Regions from separate parts of the Streptomyces sp. RGM 3693 genome, predicted to be linked through region 2. Evidence: riboswitches for the same ligand, from Rfam matches in the RefSeq annotation. Region 2 holds a riboswitch; each other region holds the start of a gene.
The links. Region 2 has a riboswitch for magnesium ahead of ACO0M4_RS34410 (hypothetical protein). Riboswitches for the same ligand answer to the same signal wherever they lie in the genome.

Region 1: it holds a riboswitch for magnesium, as region 2 does, so the genes downstream of both, ACO0M4_RS11180 (NRAMP family divalent metal transporter) here and ACO0M4_RS34410 (hypothetical protein) in region 2, are expected to answer to the same signal.
Region 3: it holds a riboswitch for magnesium, as region 2 does, so the genes downstream of both, ACO0M4_RS32585 (NRAMP family divalent metal transporter) here and ACO0M4_RS34410 (hypothetical protein) in region 2, are expected to answer to the same signal.

Annotation. Positions count from the first base shown of each region.
Region 1 is NZ_JBMPPQ010000001.1:2,613,810-2,621,316, forward strand. Features, by position in the region: gene ACO0M4_RS11165 (DUF6214 family protein) at 1-16, shown strand, start outside; gene ACO0M4_RS11170 (TetR/AcrR family transcriptional regulator) at 75-722, opposite strand; gene ACO0M4_RS11175 (MgtC/SapB family protein) at 1,457-2,188, opposite strand; gene ACO0M4_RS11180 (NRAMP family divalent metal transporter) at 2,249-3,904, opposite strand; M-box (ykoK) riboswitch at 4,204-4,374, opposite strand; gene ACO0M4_RS11185 (hypothetical protein) at 4,527-5,306, shown strand; gene pls (epsilon-poly-L-lysine synthase Pls) at 5,756-7,507, shown strand, end outside.
Region 2 is NZ_JBMPPQ010000003.1:1,355,556-1,363,062, reverse strand. Features, by position in the region: gene ACO0M4_RS34420 (SPW repeat protein) at 64-504, shown strand; gene ACO0M4_RS34415 (DUF1775 domain-containing protein) at 1,094-1,621, shown strand; gene ACO0M4_RS34410 (hypothetical protein) at 1,752-2,195, opposite strand; M-box (ykoK) riboswitch at 2,600-2,774, opposite strand; gene ACO0M4_RS34405 (hypothetical protein) at 2,884-3,183, opposite strand; gene ACO0M4_RS34400 (hypothetical protein) at 3,597-3,866, shown strand; gene ACO0M4_RS34395 (CobW family GTP-binding protein) at 3,873-4,919, shown strand; gene ACO0M4_RS34390 (WD40 repeat domain-containing protein) at 4,916-5,947, shown strand; gene ACO0M4_RS34385 ((2Fe-2S) ferredoxin domain-containing protein) at 5,944-6,372, shown strand; gene ACO0M4_RS34380 (ArsR/SmtB family transcription factor) at 6,482-6,793, shown strand; gene ACO0M4_RS34375 (Fur family transcriptional regulator) at 7,008-7,460, opposite strand; gene ACO0M4_RS34370 (metal ABC transporter permease) at 7,475-7,507, opposite strand, start outside.
Region 3 is NZ_JBMPPQ010000003.1:931,343-938,849, reverse strand. Features, by position in the region: gene ACO0M4_RS32590 (ABC transporter permease) at 1-1,576, opposite strand, end outside; M-box (ykoK) riboswitch at 2,155-2,328, shown strand; gene ACO0M4_RS32585 (NRAMP family divalent metal transporter) at 2,626-4,278, shown strand; gene ACO0M4_RS32580 (hypothetical protein) at 4,356-4,697, shown strand; gene ACO0M4_RS32575 (hypothetical protein) at 4,829-5,104, shown strand; gene ACO0M4_RS32570 (hypothetical protein) at 5,594-6,001, opposite strand; gene ACO0M4_RS32565 (hypothetical protein) at 6,379-6,741, opposite strand; gene ACO0M4_RS32560 (hypothetical protein) at 6,803-7,420, opposite strand.

The DNA of each region.
Region 1 (7,507 bases), on a different contig from region 2:
GCACAACAAGCGTTAGGGCCGGTCCGACGACGGGCCGGCCCGGTGGATCAGGGGCGGATGGGTCCTGGGTGCCGTCACGCGCCGGGGCGCCCCCGGGGCAGTGCGTTCTCGGGTGGGCGTTCGCCCGGGGGCACGCCCATCTCCCAGTCCAGCCCGTACCGCTGGAACAGTTCGGCGCGCAGCCGGACCCGCGGCATCTGTGCCCCCGGGAGCAGCATCGGCACCACCGACCCCATCAGCAGCGCCCGTAGCAGCGGATAGTCGGTGTCGGGGTCCGCGGACCCGTAGGCCACCACCGTCTCGCGCAGCAGCTGGGCCAGTCGTTGCTGTTCCGGGCACTGGACGAATCCCACGGACGTCAGGATGCCGGCCATGTGCGTCCGCATCAGCAGCGGCTCGTCGTGGGCCAGCCCCAGGATCGCGTCGATGGCCCGGGCCATCAGCTCCCGTCCGGCGTCCGGCCCGGTCGGCCGCGGCTCCCGCTCCAGCGCGGCCTGGAGCGTGCGGTGCATCAGCCGGTGCACCGCGGACTGGAGCAACTGGTGCTTGCTGGGGAAGTAGTACGAGATCAGACCGCGCGCCGCCCCCGCGCGCTGGGCGATGTCGCCGAGCGTTGTGGCCTCGTATCCGCGCTCGCCCACCAGTTCGACCGTCGCCTGCAACAGCCGCTCGCGGGAGCGCCGCCGCAATTCTTCATTGACCGATGCGCTGCGGGGGGACATGCTGTAACTCCTGCGTTGACTGGCTGAGAGCCAATATACTCAGCACAGGTTCCGGATGTCCGCCCGCCAGGGTGGTGAATCCGGTCAGGCCGCCTGATTCGGGCGACGCGGGGGATCGTCCGAATCAGGCCGCGATGGGGCCGGAACGGCCGTTGTGAACTGCCTTTCGGCGGGTTGTGACGGGTGTTCCGGCCCTTGCCGTACTCCGGGCCCGGCAATTGATCTTCATTGGCCGGATTGCCGCGCCCATTCCGGGTGTTCATGCAGGGGAGAGGCACCCGCGGCCGTGCGCCGGGACGGGGCGGTCGCTGCGTTGCGCGGTGTGGTGGCGCGGGTGCGGCTCCGGGCCGGTGTGCGTGGCGGTCCGGAGCGGGAGAGCCTGCCGGGGGTGCCGAGAACCCTCCGCTCAGGGCGTCCGGGTTTCCGGCTTTTCGGGTTCCCGTAGTCCGGTGTTCAGGGATTGCGGGCCATTCCGTCTCCGTTCGTGATCTTCTTCGCTCGCAACGGGCGGCAGGGGAAGGTGCCGGAGTGGGGTGTCGGATGGGGAAGGTGGGGCGTTCCGGAGGGTCCCTGGCAGGTGAAAGCGGCGTGCGCGCAGAATTTTCACGGCTTCTTAACGGAACGTTTCTTCCGGGGTGTTGGGAAAGGTTCGGCCCGGGAAACGACCGGGATCGTGGGATGGGTAAATCCAGCCACCACAATTCTCCCTCTGGTGGCTGGATTTACCGGCTTGGTCAAGCCAGTGCCCGTTGTTCCGGGGCGACTTCGGACTCGTCCAGGTGCCAGTGCAGGTCCCGGACGTCGGGTTCCAGGGAGAGCCGGGCGATGACCTGTTCCAGGGCCTGGGCGAGGTTGCCGGAGACGGTGACCGCGGCGCGGATGCTGGTGGTGTCCTCGGCGTCCCGGCGGGCCCGCAGGCTGATGGGGGTCAGTCCGGACGAGGTCAGCGCCTGGAGCAGGAGGGCGCGGATGTGCGTCTCCGCCCGGCGCTCGCAGACCACGTGCACGGTGGCGTGCACGGCCGCGTCGGGGTCGGACCCGGACGCCGGGGCCCGGTCCAGCAGCCGCCCGGCCGGGCGCAGGACGAGGTGGACGGCGAGCACGGCGAGGGTGCCGAGGACGGCGAATTCGAGCCGTCCGGAGGCGGCCAGTACGCCGACCGCGGCCGAGCACCACAGGGTGGCGGCGGTGTTCAGTCCGCGTACCCCCGCCCCGTCCCGCAGGATCACCCCGCCACCGAGGAAGCCGATACCGGAGACGACGTACGAGGCGACCCGGGTGGGGCTGCCGGAGTCCCCGACGGCGGTGCTGTAGAGGACGAAGAGGGTGGCGCCGGCGGCGACGAGGGCGTTGGTGCGCAGGCCCGCCATCCGGGCGCGCCATTGGCGCTCGACACCGATGAGCGCTCCGCAGGCCACGCCGGTGGCGAGTCGGACCAGGAAGTCGACGACGGTCAGGGTGTGCATGGGAGCACCTCCTCGGAGAGGGCGGGATGGTGGACCGGTACCGGCGGTGGGCCGGAAACCTCAGTGGCCGAGCGCCACTTGGACGAGCTTGACGACGACCAGGACCATGGCGAGCAGCAGATAGGTCCGCAGCGCGGCCAGGCCGACCTTGTGTCCGGTGGAGAAGACCGGTCGGGGCAGCGCCTCCAGGGGCGGCATCCGCCAGTCGTTCCGGCCGGTGCGGTCCACCGGCCGGCCGCCGAACGCCCAGCCCTTGCGGCGGCGCCGCACCTCCGCGTACCCGAGCGCCAGTACCCCGGCCGCGCCGCAGCCGGCCATGAGGGTGAGGATGGTGCTCGCGTCGATGTCCGGGAAGAGGACCGAGGCCGTGAGGATCACCGACAGGGTGACCAGGACGCCGACGACGGCGGCGGTGAAGGCGTTGGTCCGGGGGCCGTTGACCCAGGGGCCGAGCACCGCCCGGTCGTTGCAGAGGAGCAGCAGGAAGACGGAGGCGGAGGGCAGCAGCACCCCGGCCAGGGTCTGTACGCCCTCGGTGAGCAGGCCCAGCGGCGAGCCGGGGATCAGCACGATCGCGGCGGCCGCGGCGACCAGACCCGCGTAGACGGCGTAGAAGCCCTTGGCGCCGCCGACTCCGCGGTGCAGGGAGTGCCGGATGCCAAAGACGTCGCCGATGGCGTAGGCGGTGGACAGGGACACCGCGAAGGCGCCGATGATCGAGGCGTCCAGCAGGGCGATGGCGAACAGCACTCCGGCGAGCTTGCCGGCGTGTGCGGCCAGGCCGTGTGCGATGCCGGCGGTGTCGGTGAAGGCGCCGACGCCCTTGGTGCCGGCGAAGGCGGCGGCGGTGCAGCCCATCAGGGCGGCGGCGCCGAGCACCACGATGGCGATGCCGATCCACAGGTCGGCCTTCTCGTAGGACATGTAGCGCGGGGTGATGCGCTTGTCGATGACGTAGGACTGCTGGAAGAAGAGCTGCCACGGGGCGACGGTGGTACCGACGATGCCGATGATCAGCAGCATCACCGCCGACGGTCCACCGGGTCCGTCGGGGAGGTGCGGGACGACGAAGTCGTGGGCCATCTGTCCGGTGGACGGGTGGACCAGGAAGTAGAGCGGGACGAGCAGCAGCGACGCCGCGCACAGGGCGATGGCGATCCGCTCGAACCGCCGGAACGACCCGGTGAAGGCGGAGGCGATGATCACGGCGGCGGCCAGCAGCACCGCGCCGACCTTGGGCAGCCCGAGGTATCCGGCGGCGAGGGTGATGCCGATGAACTCCGTCACCAGCGTCAGCGCGTTGAGCAGGAACAGGTCGATGACCGAGAACGCGCCCCAGAACTTCCCGAACCGTTCCAGGATGAGCCGGGCGTGCCCCACGCCGGTGACGGCGCCGAGCCGGAGCACCATCTCCTGGTTGACGTAGAGGACCGGGACGAGCAGGAGCAGGGTCCACAGCAGGTGGGTGCCGTAGTTCTGGCCGGCCTGGCCGTAGGTGGTGAAGGCGCCGGCGTCGTTGTCGCCGACCATCACGATCAGGCCGGGGCCGACGACGGCCAGCAGGGTCTTGAGCTTGGCGGACAGGCCCCGGCGCGGGGCGGTGTCGTCGTGCTTGATGGTGCCGAGCGCGCCGCGGATGTCACCGGTGTGCGCGTCGTCGAGCACGGCGGTGGGGTGCGGGGCGGGGACCGTGGAGCGGACGGTGGTCTCGGTCATGGCGACCTTCCAAGTCCCCCGGGCGGGGGAGGTGTTGGGGGCGCGAGGCAGCCATCTTCCCTGCGCGGGCGCGCAGCACGGCGACCCGTGTCGGCGGTGGGCCGTACGGGGGCGTGGTGCGGCGGGGAGGCCGCGCAGGGAAGGTGGCTACCGCGTGCCGGAAGAATGCGAGGGCAGGCGGAAGGGGGGCCGATGATGGCCCGGACTACTGCAATCCATGTCTCTCGCCTCCTTCCGGTCGGGGCGCGTAGGGTGCGCCGTCGTCGATCCGGCAAGGAGCGGACCAGTCCCCATCGACTGGTTCACCCCCACTCGTCAGAGCTTTGGCACGTCACGGCGTAGCCCCGTGCGGGGCAGCCACTTGGGGTCACCCCTTGGGCCGGGGAGACCTGTCCTGATCCGGAGCGTCTCTCGACGGGTGGGATCAGTGGCCTGTGTCCATGACGACGCCTCACCGAACGAGGTGACCGCTGTCGTAAACCTCTAGAAGTGTAGACCCCGCCAGGAGACACTTGCGCAAGTCTGCAAGTTTTTGACCGACTCTTAACCCCGCGACGGGTCCGTCCCGCCGTCCGGGCCGAGCTGCTGGACACCGCACCGACCTCGGGTGAGCATGAGCCGCATGTCCCAGGACCCCGAGCCCGGCAAGGCGGGCGAAGCCGGTACCGAAGCCGAGCGGTTGGACCGCATCGAGGCGTTGTTGGCGCCCGCCGTCGCGGGGGTGGAGGAGGCGGGGCGGCGGCTGCGGCCGGCCTGGCGGCGGGTCACCCGCGGTGAGCCCCGCTGGCCCTCGACGCTCGCGGTGTCGGTGGCGGTGGCCTTGCAGTGGCGGCTGCCGGAGCGGTTGGCGATCCATCCGGAGTGGCTGCTGCCGGGGTTGGAGACCGCGCTGTTGCTCGTGCTGGTGGTGGTCGACCCGTTCCGCATCGAGCGGGTCTCCCGGCTCTACCGGTGGGCGGGGCTGGCGCTGATCGCGATGATCAGCGCGGCGAACGGCTGGTCCGCGGTGCATCTGGTGATCGGTCTGGTGCGCGGTACCGAGGGCGGGGACGCCGGGCCGCTGCTGGCGACCGGCGGCAGCATCTGGGCCACCAACGTCATCGTCTTCGCGCTGTGGTACTGGGAGTGGGACCGCGGCGGCCCGGTCGCCCGGGTCCATGCGGTGCGCCGCTACCCCGACTTCCTCTTCCCACAGATGGCGACGCCAGAGCTGGCCCCGGAGCACTGGGAGCCGCAGTTCGCCGACTATCTGTACCTGTCCTTCACCAACGCCACCGCCTTCAGCCCGACCGACGTGATGCCGTTGACTCGTTGGGCGAAGCTGTTGATGCTGCTCCAGTCGGCGGTGTCGCTGCTGACGGTCGTCCTGGTGGTGGCCCGGGCGGTGAACATTCTCAAGTAGTCCGCGCCGGCTTCCTGTTGGTGGACATCGTGGGGATGTTCCGGGGTGTGACGGGCGCGTTGCGAGGGTATGGCGGTGTCATGACAGCGCGATGAGGGCGCTATGAGAACTCGATGAATAATTGCTCATGTGCGCAATTATTTGGCCAAGGCTTGACCGGTTGGTCCGTAACCGATCCGCATTGTGGCTCTGACCTGCGGTTTTGTGGTTCCGGGGGAGCGGTGCCGAAAACAATCCCCGGCCGGAGTCAATTCTTTCCCACGTCGCGGTCAGGCGTCCGAGCCGCATTCCCAGTGCCACCTGCCCAAGCGGCCGACCGGCACTTTCACAGCATGTTCGATTAGCGGATCTGACAGCCCGGCAGGCGAACCCGTGCCTGGTCAGCGGCATCTCTAGGGGCGAACGTCCGAGGGTCTTCACACCCACCGGCACCGAACAGAGGCATATCGATGTCGTCGCCCCTTCTCGAATCGTCCTTCGAGCCGTCCGAGCCAGTGCCCGAACGGGCCGTATACCGCACCGCCGGCACCCCGGCCCCGCGGACGCTGCTCGACGTGCTCGATGCCACCGCCGTCGCACATCCCCAGGCGATCGCCCTGGACACGGGTTCCGAGGTGATCACCTACCGCGATCTGTGTGCCGAGATCGAACGCCGCGCACGGCAGCTCAGGGACCGTGGGATCGGTCCCGGCGACCGGGTCGGAGTCCGCGTGCCCTCCGGAACCGCCGAGCTGTACCTGTCGATCCTCGCCGTCCTGCGCAGCGGAGCGGCGTACGTACCGGTCGACGCCGACGACCCCGACGAGCGGGCCGCCACCGTCTTCCGGGAGGCCGCCGTCTGCGCCGTCCTCGGCCCGGACGGCCTGCTGCCCGGCCTGTCCCGGCCCGCCGGGGACCCGCGTGGCCCCGGCCTCCAGGACGACGCCTGGATCATCTTCACTTCGGGTTCGACCGGCGCGCCCAAGGGCGTGGCGGTCAGCCACCGTTCCGCCGCCGCCTTCGTCGACGCCGAGGCCGGCCTGTTCTGCCAGGACCGGCCGCTGGGCCCCGGCGACCGGGTGCTGGCCGGGCTGTCCGTCGCCTTCGACGCCTCCTGCGAGGAGATGTGGCTCGCCTGGCGGCACGGCGCCTGCCTGGTGCCCGCCCCCCGCTCGCTGGTCCGGGCCGGCCACGAACTCGGCCCGTGGCTGGTCGAGCGCGGCATCACCGTGGTCTCCACCGTCCCCACCCTCGCCGCACTCTGGCCGGACGAGGCGATGCGCCGGGTCCGACTGCTGATCGTCGGCGGCGAGTCCTGCCCCGCCGGGCTCGTCGACCGCTTCGCCGGGCCCGGCCGCGAGATGTGGAACACCTACGGCCCGACCGAGACCACCGTCGTCGCCTGCGCCGCCCGCCTCCGGCCCGGCCAGCCGGTCCGCATCGGCCTGCCGCTGGAGGGCTGGCAGCTCGCCGTCGTCGACCGGACCGGGCAGCCGGTGCCGTACGGCGCGGAGGGCGAGCTGCTGATCGGCGGCGTCGGCACCGCCCGCTACCTCGACCCCGCCAAGGACGCCGAGCGCTTCCGGCCCGACGACGTCCTGCGCACCGCCCGCGCCTACCGCACCGGCGACCTGGTCCGCGCCGAACCCGAGGGCCTGCTCTTCGTCGGCCGCGCCGACGACCAGATCAAACTCGGCGGCCGCCGGATCGAGCTGGGCGAGATCGACGCCGCCCTGGCCGACCTGCCCGGCGTCCTCGGCGCCGCCGCGGCCGTCCAGACCACCCCGGCCGGCACCCAGGTACTGGTCGGCTACGTCGTCCCCGAACAGCGCTCCGCCGACGGCTCCAGCTTCCAGCAGGACAAGGCCCGCGCGCTGCTCCAGGAACGGCTGCCGGCGCAGCTGGTGCCCGTCCTGGCCGAGATCGAGAGCCTGCCCACCCGGACGTCCGGCAAGGTCGACCGCAAGGCGCTGCCCTGGCCGCTGCCGTCCGCCCCGGTCGACGCCGGCACCGGCGACCCGGCCGCGGCCCTGCGCGGTACCGCCGCCCGCCTCGCCGGCATCTGGGAGGAACTCCTCGGCGTCCGGCCCGGTCCGGACAGCGACTTCGTCTCCCTCGGCGGCACCAGCCTGGTCGCCGCCCGCATGGCGTCCCAGCTCCGCGCCCACCACCCGGGCGTCTCGGTCGCGGACCTCTACCGCAACCCGGTGCTGCGCGACATG
Region 2 (7,507 bases):
TAAGGATGAGTGGTCGATGCCACGTGATGCGGCCCCGACGCGTGACCGAAGGAGGCGAGTCGTATGGCCGACGTCTCACACCCCAGGGGAGATCTCGCTGGTCACCCTGACGTTTCCGAGATGAGGGCCCGGTTCGAGCGGACGCTCGGCGGGCGGGACGTGGTGTTCGTCGACGGGCCGGTGTTCCTGGTCGGTCTGTACTGCGCGGCATCACCCTGGATCGTGCACTACACGGCCTCGCAACCGGCGCTGGTGAACCACAACCTCATCGTCGGCATCGCGATCGCCCTGCTGGCGATCGGGTTCACCGTCACTCCGGAACGCATGTACGGCCTGAGCGGCGCGATGTGCGCGATCGGCGCCTGGATGATCGTGTCGCCTTGGATCGTTGGACGCGGTCCTGACATGGGGGTCATCTGGAACAACATCGCCATCGGCGCCCTGACCCTGCTGCTGGGTGCGCTGTGTATCGCCGTGGCATCGAGGAGTCGCCGCGTCACGTGAGGCGCGCTCCCGCGGGGGCGCGTGAAAACCACCGGCCCGCTTGCCCTTCGGAGTCCCCAAGCGACGGCAAGCGGGCCGGGCACGTCCGGCGGCGTACGGGCGGTCCCCATTCGGCTACCGGCGCTGGTCCGGTCCCCGTCCGGCTACCGGCGGTGGTCGCGGCCGGAGGTGGCGGAGCGGGGTGGTGTGAAGTGTTGTCCGGCCAGTCCGGCCAGCACCAGTCCGCCGGCCAGGAGCAGTCCGTGCGCCAGGGCCACGCCGGTGACCAGGACTGCGATTGCGGTGGCCAGTATCAGCCAGACCGCCCAGCGCCGGAACGGTGCCGCGGGAGCCGCCGGTATGCGGACGGGCGGGTAGGGGGCGGCGTCGGGTGGGAGCTGTTCCGCGAGGTCGCGGAGTTGATCGTCGTCGGGGGACAGGGAGGGTCCCTCCTCTCCCGGGTGGTGCTGCCGGTCACGCCGAACGGGCAGGGTGGTGGATGGGGCATTGCATCGAAGATCGGGCCGACAGGGCCCGAGGTGTGGTGCGCAACGGCACTCAGGCGTTGTTGTGCCCTGCCGGGCCCCGTGCGTAACGCCGTTGACCGGACATCACCGGAGAGGAGCTCCACCATGTCGGACGACCAGTCGCAGCAGCACCGCCCGCACCCGGAACCCCAGCAGTACCGGCGTGCGGACGAGGTCCGGGACGCCCTCGTCAAGCTCACCTACGGCGCCATGGCGACGGCGACATCACCGACGCCGTCTCGGAGATCATCTGGACCGGCGGCAAGATTGACCCCCGCAATTACCAGGACTTCACCGTCGCTTTCGGGCAACTGCTCACCGGAGCCAGCCAGTTGGCCTTTAAGGCGTTGCAGACCTACTCCGACGGCAAGATCGTCCGCTGGATCGAGGCGAAGCGGCCCGGCCAGCCCGAGCCGGAGAACCCGGCCCCGACGCTGAAGCTCACCGCGGCGGCCCCCGACGACGCGCCGACTGCGGCACCGAAGACTCCGACGGCCGCGCCCGCGAACGCCCACGACTCCACGGCCCGGAATCTGGGCATCGCGGGCCTGGCGGTCGGCGTCCTCGGCCTGGCCCGCTCCCGTGCCGGCAAGCAGGAGCGCGGGGCATAGCCCATGCGATGCCCGGTGGGTGACCGGCAATCCCGGAAGCTCACCGGACACCGCCCCCGATCTACCGACCAGACCGGGGGAGTAAAGAGAAGGAGGACTGGCTGCGGCCCCTGCCGGAGCCAGTCCTCCTTCATGTTCTGAGCCAGGAACTCTCGGTTCCATGGGAGTCCTCGGGCGTCGGAAGAGAGGGCCGGACAGAAGTTTCATGGGAAAACCGTCCCGGGCTGATGGGGCGGTCGGCGCTGTCGCCGCTGGTGGCCGGGGTGTGCAGCTGCCAGCGCAGATCACGCACCTGGGGTTCGCGTGTCAGCCGGACGGCCAGTCGTTCCAAGGCAGCGGCGGCGGGACTGTCCGCGGTGAGCGTCATCTGCAGGAGCACATGGACGCTGCCGTCCGACTGGATGGTGTGGAGACTGTGCAGACGCGTGTCGGTGTCTGCGAATGCGAGGAAGCACAGGGCGCGTATCTTCTTCTCGACGCGGCGGTCGCACACGGCCTGGAGCGTGCAGTGCGTCAGCACAGGGCACACAACGGTCCTGGGGCGCCGGTGGAGCAGGCGGTGCAGGAGATTCATGCGGGCACCTCCCGAGCGGGTCGGCCAATGGAGCGTGTTCGGTGGGGAGTTGACGGGCCGGCACAGCCGCTCTGTGCTTCCTGCGCAGGCGTCTCCCGCAGCGGAGACGGTGGTGGTGTCGGCCTTCTGAGGGGCGGGGGAGGTTGGGTGCGCAGCAGCGATCCCCTGCGAGGGCGCAGCACGGCGACCCGGCACGGCCGGTGGCCGCATGGGTGTGGGGGAGGGGCGCCTACAGCGCGCAGGGGAGGCGGTTACCGCGTACCGGAGGTCGGAGAAGACATACGAATGCGGGCCGACTGTGGCCCGGACTTCTGGAGTGGCCGTCCATGTCTCTCGCCTCCTTGCGGCCGGGACGCACGAGCGCCGGACGGACACGACAAAGCGCGGACCGGCCCACCATGGCTGGTTCACCCCAGCTCGTCAGAGCTTTGGACACTCCACGGCGCAATCCCCGTGCCGGGGAAGCGACTTGGGGTCACCCCTTGGGCCGGGGAGACCTGTCCTGAACCTAGGCGTCTCTTGACGTCATGGGGCCAGTGGCCGGTGACCGTGCAGACGCCTCACCGAACGAGGTGTCTGAATTCATTCGTTTCCAACGGCCAATAAACCTACCCTCGCTCTTGCCTGATCGTGCAAGCCCTTGACGCAACCTTGACCGCGGCCTCTGCGGGCGGCGCACGGCACGGGATCAGTGGTCGTCCCAGTGCCCGTCGTGCAGGGCGTGGCGGTGCCCGTCGTGGACGTAATCCACATGGTCGGCGTGCGGTATGGCGACGTGGCCGCATCCGGGCCGGTGCTGGTGGTCGTGGTCCTGGTGGACCGTGTGGCCTGTGGGCTCGCACTCGTCGGCGTGGTCGTCATGGATCCGGTGCACGTGCCCGTCGTGTACGTAGTCGACGTGGTCGTCGTGCGGGACGGCGACGTGCCCGCATCCCGCCCCGTGCTGGTGCGTGTGGTTCGTGTGAGAAGTGTGCGCACTGGTCAGCATGGCAAACCCTGCTCTCTCCCCCCGCGTCAACGGATCTCTTCCGACGGGAGAGCCTGCACCTTCAGTGTTAACCAAGCTTGGCATTCGCAAAAGTCGCCGGAGGTCGGCCGGAATCAGGGTGGTTCCGATCCCCGGTGCACTCCGCGGGCACAAATAGACATGGAATTCATTTTCATCTAGCGTGGGCGGAACCGCTGCTGAGCCGTGGACGCAGAGCACCGGCTCACCGGCATGTGACCGCACTGCCTGCCTGTGCCTTCGCCGGACGGACTCACAGAAGCGAGCTCACAGAAGCGAGCTCACGGAAGCGAGGAACCACCACGATCAGCAGGAACGCGTCAACACACTGTGGCTCCGGGTGCGTTCGCCCATGCATGCGGCTCGGTGCTCAAGACGTCCGTCGAGGAGATCCCATGCCATTGCCCGGCCAGCTGTCAGCGCGACCGCCGCAGTTCCCCGAACTGAAGGAGGCCGTGCGGCGTCTGCTCGGCCTCGACGAGGACAGCGCCGTGGTGATCCGCCAACTCGCCTGCACCGAGCCTGGTTGCCCGCCGCTTGAGACGGTCATCGCCGTCCTGCCGATGGACGGCCCCGCCCGCCGCTGGACCCTGCACCGCCCGGCCGACCAGGTCACCGAGGGCGACCTGTGCCGCCTGCTCGCCACCGCACCCGAAGGAGCCTGACCCGTCATGACCGACACCGCCGACCGGACACCGCAGGCCGTAGAAACCGCCGACGCCGTGGACGACCGCGTCCCCGTGACCGTACTGACCGGGTTCCTCGGCTCGGGCAAGACCACCCTGCTCAATCGCATCCTCACCGAGCAGCACGGCCTGCGAGTCGCCGTCATCGAGAACGAGTTCGGCGAGGTCGGCATCGACGACGCCCTCGTCCTGGACGCCGAAGAAGAGATCTTCGAGATGAACAACGGCTGCATCTGCTGCACCGTGCGCGGCGATCTCATCCGCATCCTGGGCGCGTTGATGCGCCGCCGGGAGAAGTTCGACCACATCCTGATCGAGACCACCGGCCTCGCCGACCCCGCACCCGTCGCCCAGACCTTCTTCATGGACGACGAGATCGCCGCCCAGCTGCGCTTGGACGCCATCGTCACCCTCGTCGACGCCGCCCACGTCCTGCAGCACCTGGACGAGGTGAAGCCCGAAGGCGTGGAGAACGAGGCCGTCGAGCAGATCGCCTTCGCCGACCGGATCGTGCTCAACAAGACCGACCTCGCCGACGAGGCCACCGTCGCGGAGGTCGTCTCGCGCATCCACGCGATCAACACCGGCGTCCAGATCATCCCCGCCCAGCGCGCCGAGATCGACCTGCAACAGGTCCTGGACGTCGGCGCATTCGACCTCGACCGCGTGCTCAGGGACGACCCGTCCTTCCTCACCGAGACCGAGCACCAGCACGACACCACCGTCACCTCCGTCGGCATCGACCTGCCCGGCGAACTCGACGAGGACCGGCTCAACCAGTGGCTCGGCACCCTGCTGCGCACCAAGGGCGTCGACATCTTCCGCTCCAAGGGCATCCTGGCCATCGCGGGCGCCCCCAAGCAGTACGTGTTCCAGGGGGTGCACATGCTGCTGGTCGGCGAGTTCGGCCGCGACTGGAACGACGGGGAACTCCGCGGCAACCGGCTGGTGTTCATCGGCCGCAACCTGGACCGATCCGAACTGGAACGCGGCTTCGCCGGCTGCCTGGCCGTCGCGGGAGTCGCCGTATGAGCATCGCCGCACCCGGCGCCGACCTGGGGATCGCCTGGGATATCACTCTCGACGACGCCCCGGTGGCACTCAGTACCGAACACGATCTGGTCGCGGTCGCCGGAGCCGAGGGCACCACCGGCATCTTGGACACCGCCACCGGCACCCATACCGCTACCGTCGAACTCCCCGGCGGCGCACTGCATGCGGCGCTGTCCCCCGACGCCCGGCACCTGGTGGCCACCGGGCCGACCGGATACGCGCTCTGGCAGCGGGAAGACGGCAGCACCACCGTCAGGGAAAGCGGTGCCTGGTCATCGGCCGCCCGATGGGCCGATGCCGAGCGGTTCGCCGTCGCCTCCGGCCGCCGCGCCCTCGTACTGGACACGATGGGCGAGGAGTTGTGGGCCACCGAACCGGCCGCCAGTACCGTCACCGACCTGGCCTGGATGCGGGGCGGGCGACGCCTGGCGGTCGCCGCCTACGGTGCGGTGCGCTGCCACGAACGCCACCAGGCCGCCCCGGTGCGGACCTACTCCTACATCGGCTCACACTTGGCGCTGGCCGTCGCCCCCACCGACCGGTGGATCTGCAGCGGCAACCAGGACGCCTCGATCCACATCTGGCGCACCCGGGACGCCGGCGAACTCACCATGTCCGGCTACCCGGAGAAGGTCTCGCGTCTCACCTTCGACGACTCGGGCTGCTGGCTCGCCGCCGACGGCGCCCCCGACGTCACCGTGTGGGACTTCCGCGGCAAGGGCCCGGCCGGCACCGCACCACGCTCGCTGCGCTGCCACGAAACCGTCACGGCCCTGGCCTGGCGGCCCGGTCCCGACGGTCACCTCGCCACCGGGGGCGACGACGGCACGATCGCCCTGTGGCGGGCCACCGCAGGACGGCCAGAAACCCGGCTCCGCCCCGCGCGCACCCTTGACGGCGATGCCGCGGTGACGGCGCTCGCCTGGGCGGGGCCGCAACTGCTCGTCTCCGCGTACCGCGACGGCCGCGTCCGCGCCCACCATCTGCCCTCCCGGACCGCTCTGTGACCACGCACGGGGTGGTCGGCGCATCCCAGGCCCGCCCGGTCGCCCTGGTGGTCTGCCGAGGATGCTGCTGCGGCAACCCGCGCAAGCACCCCGGCAGCGACCACGAGTGGCAACTGGACCGGCTGTACGCGGCGGCTGCCGACTCCAGCGGTCGGTTCACGGTCCGTACGACGGACTGCCTGGGCCCCTGCGACCAGGCCAACGTCATCGTGGTCCAGCCCTCCGGCGAGGGGCGGCGCCGCGGCGGGCGCGCCACGTGGATCGGCTGGGCGATGGGCGATGCCGCAACCGATGACATCGTGCGGTGGGCCGCCGACGGCGGTCCGGGGATCGCCGAGCCACCGCCCACGTTGGAGCTGCAGTTCATCCGCCCGCCGGGCGAGATACGCAAGCGTGCACGCGGGCGGGGCCGTGCACGCAGGTGAGACTGCGGCCGGTCGGCTCGCCGCCAAGTGCCCATGGCCCGAGTGCCCGGCGCACAACGCCTCGGCCGTAAGGGAACCGAGCCGGCCGAGTGCGGGTCCGACGGCCCCCATGGACGGAGCCACGGTCGCGACCGTCGCCGCCACCCTCCAAGCCCTCGCGGCCCCTTCCCGCCTTCGGATCCTCACGACACTCCGGCAGGAGCCACGCTCCGTCACCGAACTCGCCGCCGCCATCGGCCGGGAACAGTCCGCCGTCTCCCACCAGCTCCGGCTGCTGCGCATCCTCGGCCTGGTGACCGGCGAACGGTCGGGGCGTCGCATGGTCTACCGACTCCACGACAACCATGTCGCCCAACTCCTCGACGAGGCGGTCCACCACGTCAGGCACCGCACACTCGGGGTCAAGGACAGCCGGGGGTAAAGGCCGCCACGAGCACATGGCACACGGAGCGCCGTGGAGGCTCGGTGCCGCGTCGGGTCACCGGTCTCGCGCCGATGGGCAGCGCCCGATACCACCGGCGGCCAGGGCACACGCTCAAGGGCATCTTCTTACGCTTCAGTGGCCCACTTCTCATGGCCCGCCGCTGAGCGTCTGCCTCCCATGGTGCACCTCTGGCTATCCCGCGCCCGCGTCGTCACCGCACGGGCGCCTGCTCCTGGTTGCAGTCGGGGCAGAGGCCAGTGAGCTCGACGGTGTGCCGGACGTTGGCGAAGCCGGAGGTCCGGGCGGTCTTCTCGGCCCAGCTCTCCACGGGTTCCGAGTCGACCGTGAGGCTGAGGCCGCATTCGGTGCAGATCAGGTAGTGGCGGTGGTCGGGGCCGGGGCGGTAGCGGAAGAGGCGTTCGCCGTTGCTGTCGCGGACGACATCGGCGCGGCCGGCCTCGGCGAAGGCGGTCAGGGTGCGGTAGACCGTGGACAGGCCGACCGGGGTTCCGTCGTCGGCCAGTTGGTTGTGCAGTGCCTGGGCGCCGACGAAGCCTTCCACCGCCATCAGGGCCGCCAGCACGATGGCGCGTTGCTGGGTGAGGCGGCCGATCAGCGCCACTTCCTGCGCCGGTGCGGCGGTGTGCGGTCGGTTGGTTGCCATCACCGGGCTTTCGGTCACGCCCCCGCGGGGGCTGAGGTGGGGGTGCG
Region 3 (7,507 bases), 420 kb from region 2:
GGACGATCTCGGAGACGATCGAGGCGTTCCAGGCGCCGCCGGAGGCGGTGATGCCGCCGGTGACGTACGAGGGGAAGATGCCGGGGAGGATCAGTCGCCGCCAGCGTTGCCAGCCGTGGATGCCCAGGTCGTCCATGGCTTCGCGGAGGTCGGTCGGGATGGACATGGCTCCGGCGATGGTGTTGAAGAGGATGTACCACTGGGCGCCCAGCGCCATCAGCAGGACACCGCCGACGTCGAGGGACAGTCCGGTCCTGAGGAAGAACCAGACGGCGAGCGGGAAGAGGAAGTTGGCCGGGAAGCTCGCCAGGACCTGGACCAACGGCTGGGCGATGCGTGTCAGTTTCGGGGAGAAGCCGATCCGGACCCCGATGGGGACCCAGACCAGGGTGGCACCGGCGACCACCACGATCACCCGGGCGAGGGTCGCCAGGCCCAGCAGCAGGGGTTCACCGAAGACGCCGAGCCCGGTGCGGTCGCGCAGGTAGCCGATGAGGTCGATCAGGCCCCAAAGGATCATGCCGCCGGCCACGACGGCGAAGGCGATGTCGCCGGTGCGCTGCCGGCGCCGGTCGGCGAGCAGCGGTCGGTCGTCGGTGCCGAAGATCCGGCCCGCCCGGGCCAGTTCCCGCCCCAGGGGCCGCAGCAGGCGTCCGGCCAGCGCGGGCCAGTGGGAGCGGCGTAGGAAGTCCAGGACGTAGGAGCGCTGGACCTCGCTCGCCTCGGACTGCTCGTTCTTGAACTTCTCCACCCAGGCCGTCAGCGGGCGCCAGAAGAGGAAGTTCACGCCGATGACCATGACGGCCATGGTGACGATCGCCCAGCCGACCTTTCCCAGGTCGCCGTCGGCGATGGCCGCACCGGCGTAGGAGCCGACGCCGGGCAGGGCGTAGTCGCGGTTGTTGACGCTGATGGCCTCGGAGGCGACGAGGAAGAACCAGCCGCCGCCGAAGCTCATCATGCCGTTCCACACCAGTCCGATCGCCCCCGCCGGCAGTTCCACCTTCCAGAAGCGCATCCAGCGGGTGAAGCGGAACGAGCGGGAGAGTTCGTCCAGTTCGCGTGGGAGGGAGGTGAGGGAGTGGTAGAAGCCGAAGGTCATGTTCCACGCCTGCGAGGTGAAGATCGCGAAGATCGACGCGCACTCCAAGCCCAGCATCGAACCGGGGAACAGGGCGATGAACCCGGTCACCGCGACGGTGAGGAAGCCCAGCACCGGCACGGACTGGAGGATGTCCAGGGCCGGGATGAGGATCCGCTCCAATCGGCGGCTGCGGGCGGCGGCGTAGGCGTAGACGAAGGTGAAGACCGTCGAGACCGCGAGCGCGACGAACATCCGCAGCAGGCTGCGTGCGGCGTCGTAGGGCAGTTGGCCGGGGTCGGTGTCGACGTTGACGTGCTGGCCGGTGGCGAAGCGGACCGTGGTGCCCTGGCCCACCCGCAAGGTGGCGTACAGCAGGACCAGCACCGCGGCGGCGACCACCACGTCCACCCAGCTCATTCGGGACATCCGGCCGGCGACCCGGGAGGGCAGGGAGGCCCGCACGACCTCCGGGCGCGTGGGGAACGACGACATCACATCAACCTCCGACCACACTGTGGCCCCGACACCGCCCGCACCGCGCCCGTGGCGGACGGCCATGGTGCGAGTACGGGGCGGATTTCCGGCCCGGCGTGGGAGAAAACAGACAGGGAAGGACGCCTGCCGCAGGGGACGTGCCACGGCGCGTGCGGCGGGATCGAGACGAACGGGCGAGGCGCTACGGGCTTGGCCACGGATGCCGGGTCGATGCCGGGGAGAGTGGCGGACGCGTCAGTGGCTGCCGGTGAGGCAGCGGGGACTGAGGGGGTCTTGACCCATGGCTGCCTCCGTTCCGTGATGCGGTTCCACGGCGCCGGCCAGATGCCGCATCCGAAGTGCGGCGGGACGTGCGCCGTGAGCAGTCTGCCGCTTATTGCATCCATACGCAAATAAACGCGGTGCCGGCATGGTCGTACCCTTGGGGCTATTTGCGCATACGTGCAAATGTATGGATAAGTGCAGGCCAAGGCTTTGGGGGTGCGAGGTCGGTGTCGGAGCGCCCGCCGGCCGTCGGGCGCCGGCTCTACTTGCGTCGATGTGCAAATAGGTGCAGACTCTGAGGCGTTCAAAAGAAGGCACCTCGTTCGGTGAGGCGTCTGCAACGGACACAGGCCACTGACCCCACGACGTCGAGAGACGCCCAGGGTCAGGACAGGTCTCCCCGGCCCAAGGGGTGACCCCAAGTGGCTTCCCCCGTGGGGGATCACGCCGTGCAGTGCCAAAGCTCTGACGAGTTGGGGTGTACCGGTCGGGTTGACCGGTCCGCTCCTTGCCGAGTCGTACGGCGCCCCCGCGCGCCCCGGCCGGGAGGAGGCGAGAGACATGGACCGCGGTCCTCATAGTCCGGGCCACAGTAGGCCCGACCTCCGCCTGCCCTCGCTCCGTCCCGGCACGCGGTAACCACCCTCTGCGCGCTCCTCGCGCCCCTGCCCCGGCACCCGTGCGGCCTGCCGCCGCCGCGGGTCGTCGGCCTGCGCGCTGAGGGCAACGGGTTGCCCCCGCTTGCCCAAAACCTCCCCCTCGGGGGAACGGGAGGCCCTGCCATGACCGAAACCGCGCTCAGCAATCCGACCACTCCGGCACCGCGCGCCGCCGTCCTCGACGACGCCCACGTCGGCGACATCCGCGGCGCCCTGGGCACCATCAAGCAGGACGACACCGCCCCGCGCCACGGCCTGTCCGCGAAGCTCAAGACCCTGCTCGCCATCATCGGTCCCGGCCTGATCGTGATGGTCGGCGACAACGACGCCGGCGCCTTCGGCACCTACACCCAGGCCGGCCAGAACTACGGCACCCGCCTGCTGTGGACCCTGCTGCTGCTCGTCCCGGTCCTGTACGTCAACCAGGAGATGGTGCTCCGGCTGGGTGCCGTCACCGGGGTGGGGCACGCCCGGCTCATCCTGGAACGGTTCGGGAAGTTCTGGGGCGCGTTCTCGGTCATCGACCTGTTCCTGCTCAACGCGCTGACCATCGTCACCGAGTTCATCGGCGTGACCCTCGCCGTCGGCTACCTCGGACTGCCGAAGACCGCCAGTGTGCTGGTCGCCGCCGCGGTGGTGATCGTTGCTGCCTCCACCGGGTCCTTCCGCCGCTTCGAACGCACCGCGGTCCTGCTGTGCCTGGGCTCCCTGCTGCTGATCCCGATCTACTTCATCGCCCACCCCGCCACCTCGCAGATGGCGCACGACTTCGTCGTCCCCGGCCTGCCGGCCCACTCCCAACTCTCCGACGTCATGCTGCTGATCATCGCGATCGTCGGCACGACCGTGGCGCCCTGGCAGCTCTTCTTCCAGCAGTCCTACGTCATCGACAAGCGCATCACCCCGCGCTTCATGCGCTACGAGAAGGCCGACCTGTGGCTCGGCATCGTCATCGTGGTCATCGGCGCGGCGGCGATGATGGGCTTCACCGCGGTCACGTTCGCCGGTACCGGCGGCTTCGGGAAGTTCGACGACGCGGCGGGCGTCGCACACGGCCTGGAGGCGTACGCGGGCAAGACCGCCGGCGTGCTCTTCGCCATCGCGCTGCTCGACGCCTCGATCATCGGCGCCTCGGCGGTTTCGCTGTCCACGGCCTACGCGCTCGGCGACGTCCTGGGCCTCAAGCACTCCCTGCACCGCGGCATCAAGGGCGCCAAGGGCTTCTACGCCGTCTTCGCCGGCCTCATCCTCACCGCCGCGATCATCGTGATCATCCCCGGCTCCCCGCTGGGCCTGCTCACCGAAGGCGTCCAGACCCTCGCCGGCGTCCTGTTGCCCTCCGCCTCGGTCTTCCTGCTCCTGTTGTGCAACGACCGTGCCGTACTGGGCCCGTGGGTCAACGGCAAGGCCATGAACGTCTTCACCTCCTTCGTGGTCGCCGTCCTCGTCACCCTCTCCGTCATCCTGACCGCCGCCGTCCTCTTCCCCGACCTCACCTCCGCCGCGATCCTCGACATCATGGCGATCTGCGGCGTCGCCGGCCTGCTCGCCCTCGGCTACGCGGAACTGCGCCGTCGACGCAAGGGCTGGAGAAGCAGCGGCCGGCCCATCGACCGCACCGGCAGGGAAACCTGGCGGATGCCCCCGCTGGACCAACTGCCGGCCCCCGTCCTCTCCACCGGCCGCAAGGTCGGCCTGACCGCCCTGCGCACCTATCTGCTGGTCGCCATGGCCCTGGTGATCGTCCGCATCGTCCAACTCGCCATGGGCGCCTGACCACCCACCCGATCAGGTGGCGGCGGGTCCTCCCCACCCGCCGCCACCGAAACCCCCGTACGAAGAAGGGAGGGCCCATGCGCCTGCTCCCGCACCTCACCGGCCCCCGACCCATCGCGTCGCCCCTATGCCCCCGCCCCACCACCAACCACCGTCCCGGCCCGCGCCCCACCGGCCACATCTGCCCGCGGATCCGTTTGACCCTGCACGACGGCACCGAGCGGGACTACCTCCTCGACGGGCCGAGCAACTGCCCGCGCCCCCAGGGCCCGCACGCCACGTACGAACCGCGAGTACACCTCGCGTACGTCCTCGCCCGCCAGGGCCATGACGCCCGCTGGCTCGCCCGTTTCGCCGACCTGCCGCTGCCGGCCGCCGAGCGCGTCACCGAAGCCGCCGCCCGGGCCAGCCGCACCTGATACGGCCCGTGCGCCGCACGGGGCCCATCAGGTCCGCACGGGCGCGGTAAGCCCGCACACCGCCGAACCGTTCGCCCACCCGCGGCCAGTCCGCCTGGACTGCCGCGCCACTCTACGGAGGTGACTCCCACATGTCCGTCTTCACCGCTGTCCACATCCGCCACACCGCCACTGCCGTCCACGGCCGGAACACCGGCCACAGCATCCTCGGCGCGCTCGCCATCGTGGTCCGACGCATCGCCGACAGCCCCCTCGACGGCCCCGTACTGCATACGCTCCGCGGCCTGACGACCGTGCCCGAGCCCACCCCCGAGGAGCGCCCCGCCCGCCCACACGCCCACTGGCACACCGTCCTGGACCCCCAGGGCCGTCGGCGCCTCGAAGCGCACTGGCACGTGATTCCCTGACTCCCGCCCCCTGCGCACGGAAGACAGCGGTCCGGCAGCCCCTTCCCGCCGGACCGCTTCGGCGCACCGCCGCGCGAACCCCGCACCGCCCGCTGCTGTCTTCACGTCAGTTACCGGAAACCAGAGCCGATACCGCGAGGCGGTCGTCGACGCGGGAGGTGCCCGCGGAGAAGTGCCGGGCTGGAGGGATGGGGAGCACGCCGCCATCCACGGGCAAAAGAGGGATGAGGGCGTGGTGGCTCTCACCGGTGCTGCGGCGTCGATCTGCGGTACGGGTCAGGAAGTCGGGCTGCGAGGGCATTACGCTCGTTCCACGCCGGACCGGCCCCCGACGGTCGGCGATGGTTCGGCGACGTTACGCGCTGCTCTGCTTGCTGAGGACGGGCATGCGACGCGCACTCTGGCGGCCAGCGTCGCCCATCTTTCCTGAACAACCGCGCCCGGCCGTGGAGCCGTGAACGCCCCCTCGTCGGAGGGGGCGTTGTTGCCTTACTTGGCTGCGCGCTTCTTGCGTGCTGGCTTCGAAATAGGAGCCTCGGACTCGCGTGCGCCGGCTACGAATGGCTTGACGGCTTCTTGAAGCCTGGCCACGTTTTCGGCGCCAAGGTCAGCCTCATACCACTTGAGATCAAGGATCTGACGGATGCCGATCTGCTTCGTGCCGTCTTCGTTCATCTCCTCGGTTTCGTACTCCTCGTCCACCATCGCAGGCACAGCGAACCGGACCGTCGAGACGCCGTCCGTTACCTCGGGATTGAGGTCATCCTGGAGAATCGATCGCCAGTAAGTCGCCTTCTTGATGATCTGGTTGCCGACCGGAATGGGAGTGATTACCTCCTGAACACCCGGCTCGCCCTTCTGCGACTCATCAACCTGGATGGTTTCTTTAACGGACATGTTGGCGCCCCTTTCCTGTATGGTGCGCCTCAAACTTTAGCGGAAATAGGCGAGTTGAAGCCAATCGGGTTTCAGGAGCGGCTATCTCTCGCGAGTGAGAGGGCAAGCCGGCCGATCGCTGATGGAATCCCAGACGTTTCCCCTGGAAGGCTTCCACTTTGCGAGTTTTCAGTCGCGCTCATTGGTGAACTTCTCCGCCAAGCCCCCACAGTTCCTTGATGCCGATTTGCCTAGATTCGCGCTCCTGAAGCGGTTGCCGTTAGTGCCCAGGGGTTGCGTCTCGTGATGATGGTCCAAGATGGCGTTGGTTCAATACTCGCCGGATCGGAGGCGATGGGGTTCGGGTCTGGGTGCGTCGCAGCAAAGGTGAGCGTGCGTCAGGCTTCCCGTTTTGGGAGGCGGCCGGTTCGGTGCAGTTCCTCAATGACGCGTTGCTTCAGCTTGCGGATGTCGGCGGCGCTGAGGCTGTCCGCTACGGCGATGGCGGCGTTGGTTACGGCCTGCGCCACATCTGCTTCCAGGTCGCCATCGGCGACGGGTGAGGCGACGGCACTGTCGCTGAGGGGTGTGGTAGCGGTGGGCTCACCGCCGCGGAGGACCTCTTGACTTGAGCCGGGCGCCCGCTGGAGCACTTTTTCGACTTTGCCGTAGGTGAGGTCTCGAACGGGCCGGCCGTCTTCGACCTTCATGTAGGTGTTGATCGTGGCGTTTGATGCCTTTGCTACGTCGATCTTGTTCATGCCCAGCTCGACTCGTCGACGCCTGACGCCCTGTCTGGTCAGAGGCCACTGTCTCGGGACGTCATCGTGCTCGCGGTATCTCGGCGGGGGCGTTACGTGGACCAGTAGGGGTCACGCACATCCGGGGTGTAATCCGGACCCTCGCTGGGAGCCTTGGGAAACTTATCGCCTTCTCTCCTTCGATGTCACCGCTGGGCCCATCAGACAGGGCGCCAATGCCAGCGGAAATGTCTACGTCGCCGGCACCGCCCACCGTAAATCCAACGACGCGGCCGTCGGATGCTTTACCGGAGAGTGAAGGGGCTCGGGAGTTTGAGGAGCTGATCTCGAACCTCTCCTTCTTCCAGTGTTCACTGACGGCTGTGAGCAGCTCAGTCATCTTCTTCTCTGAGATTTTGGTGCGTACATAGCGATGTCTGCCGACGTGTACTTCGCCGGTCGGCTTGTTCGTGAAGGAATTCTTCACTTCCGACATGTGGGCCGGACCTTCTCGCCATTTGAGGTTGGGTTGTACCGCCTTGAAGATTTTGTCCAGAAGCGAGTCGACCTGCTTGACGGCCTGCGGTACGCCGATAGTCGGCTCGGGTTCCCCGCCGCGCAATGTAGAGCACGCGCTGAGACTGCTCAATGCGAGGATGGTGATGACGGCTATAAGTGGAAAAGTTTTTCGGCGCACCATTTTTATCTCCTAGCCTGAAAGGGGACTTTTTCGGGTGCTTCAGTGGAAGGCACATGTTGGCATCCACTCGGCCTTTGTAGCCTCCGA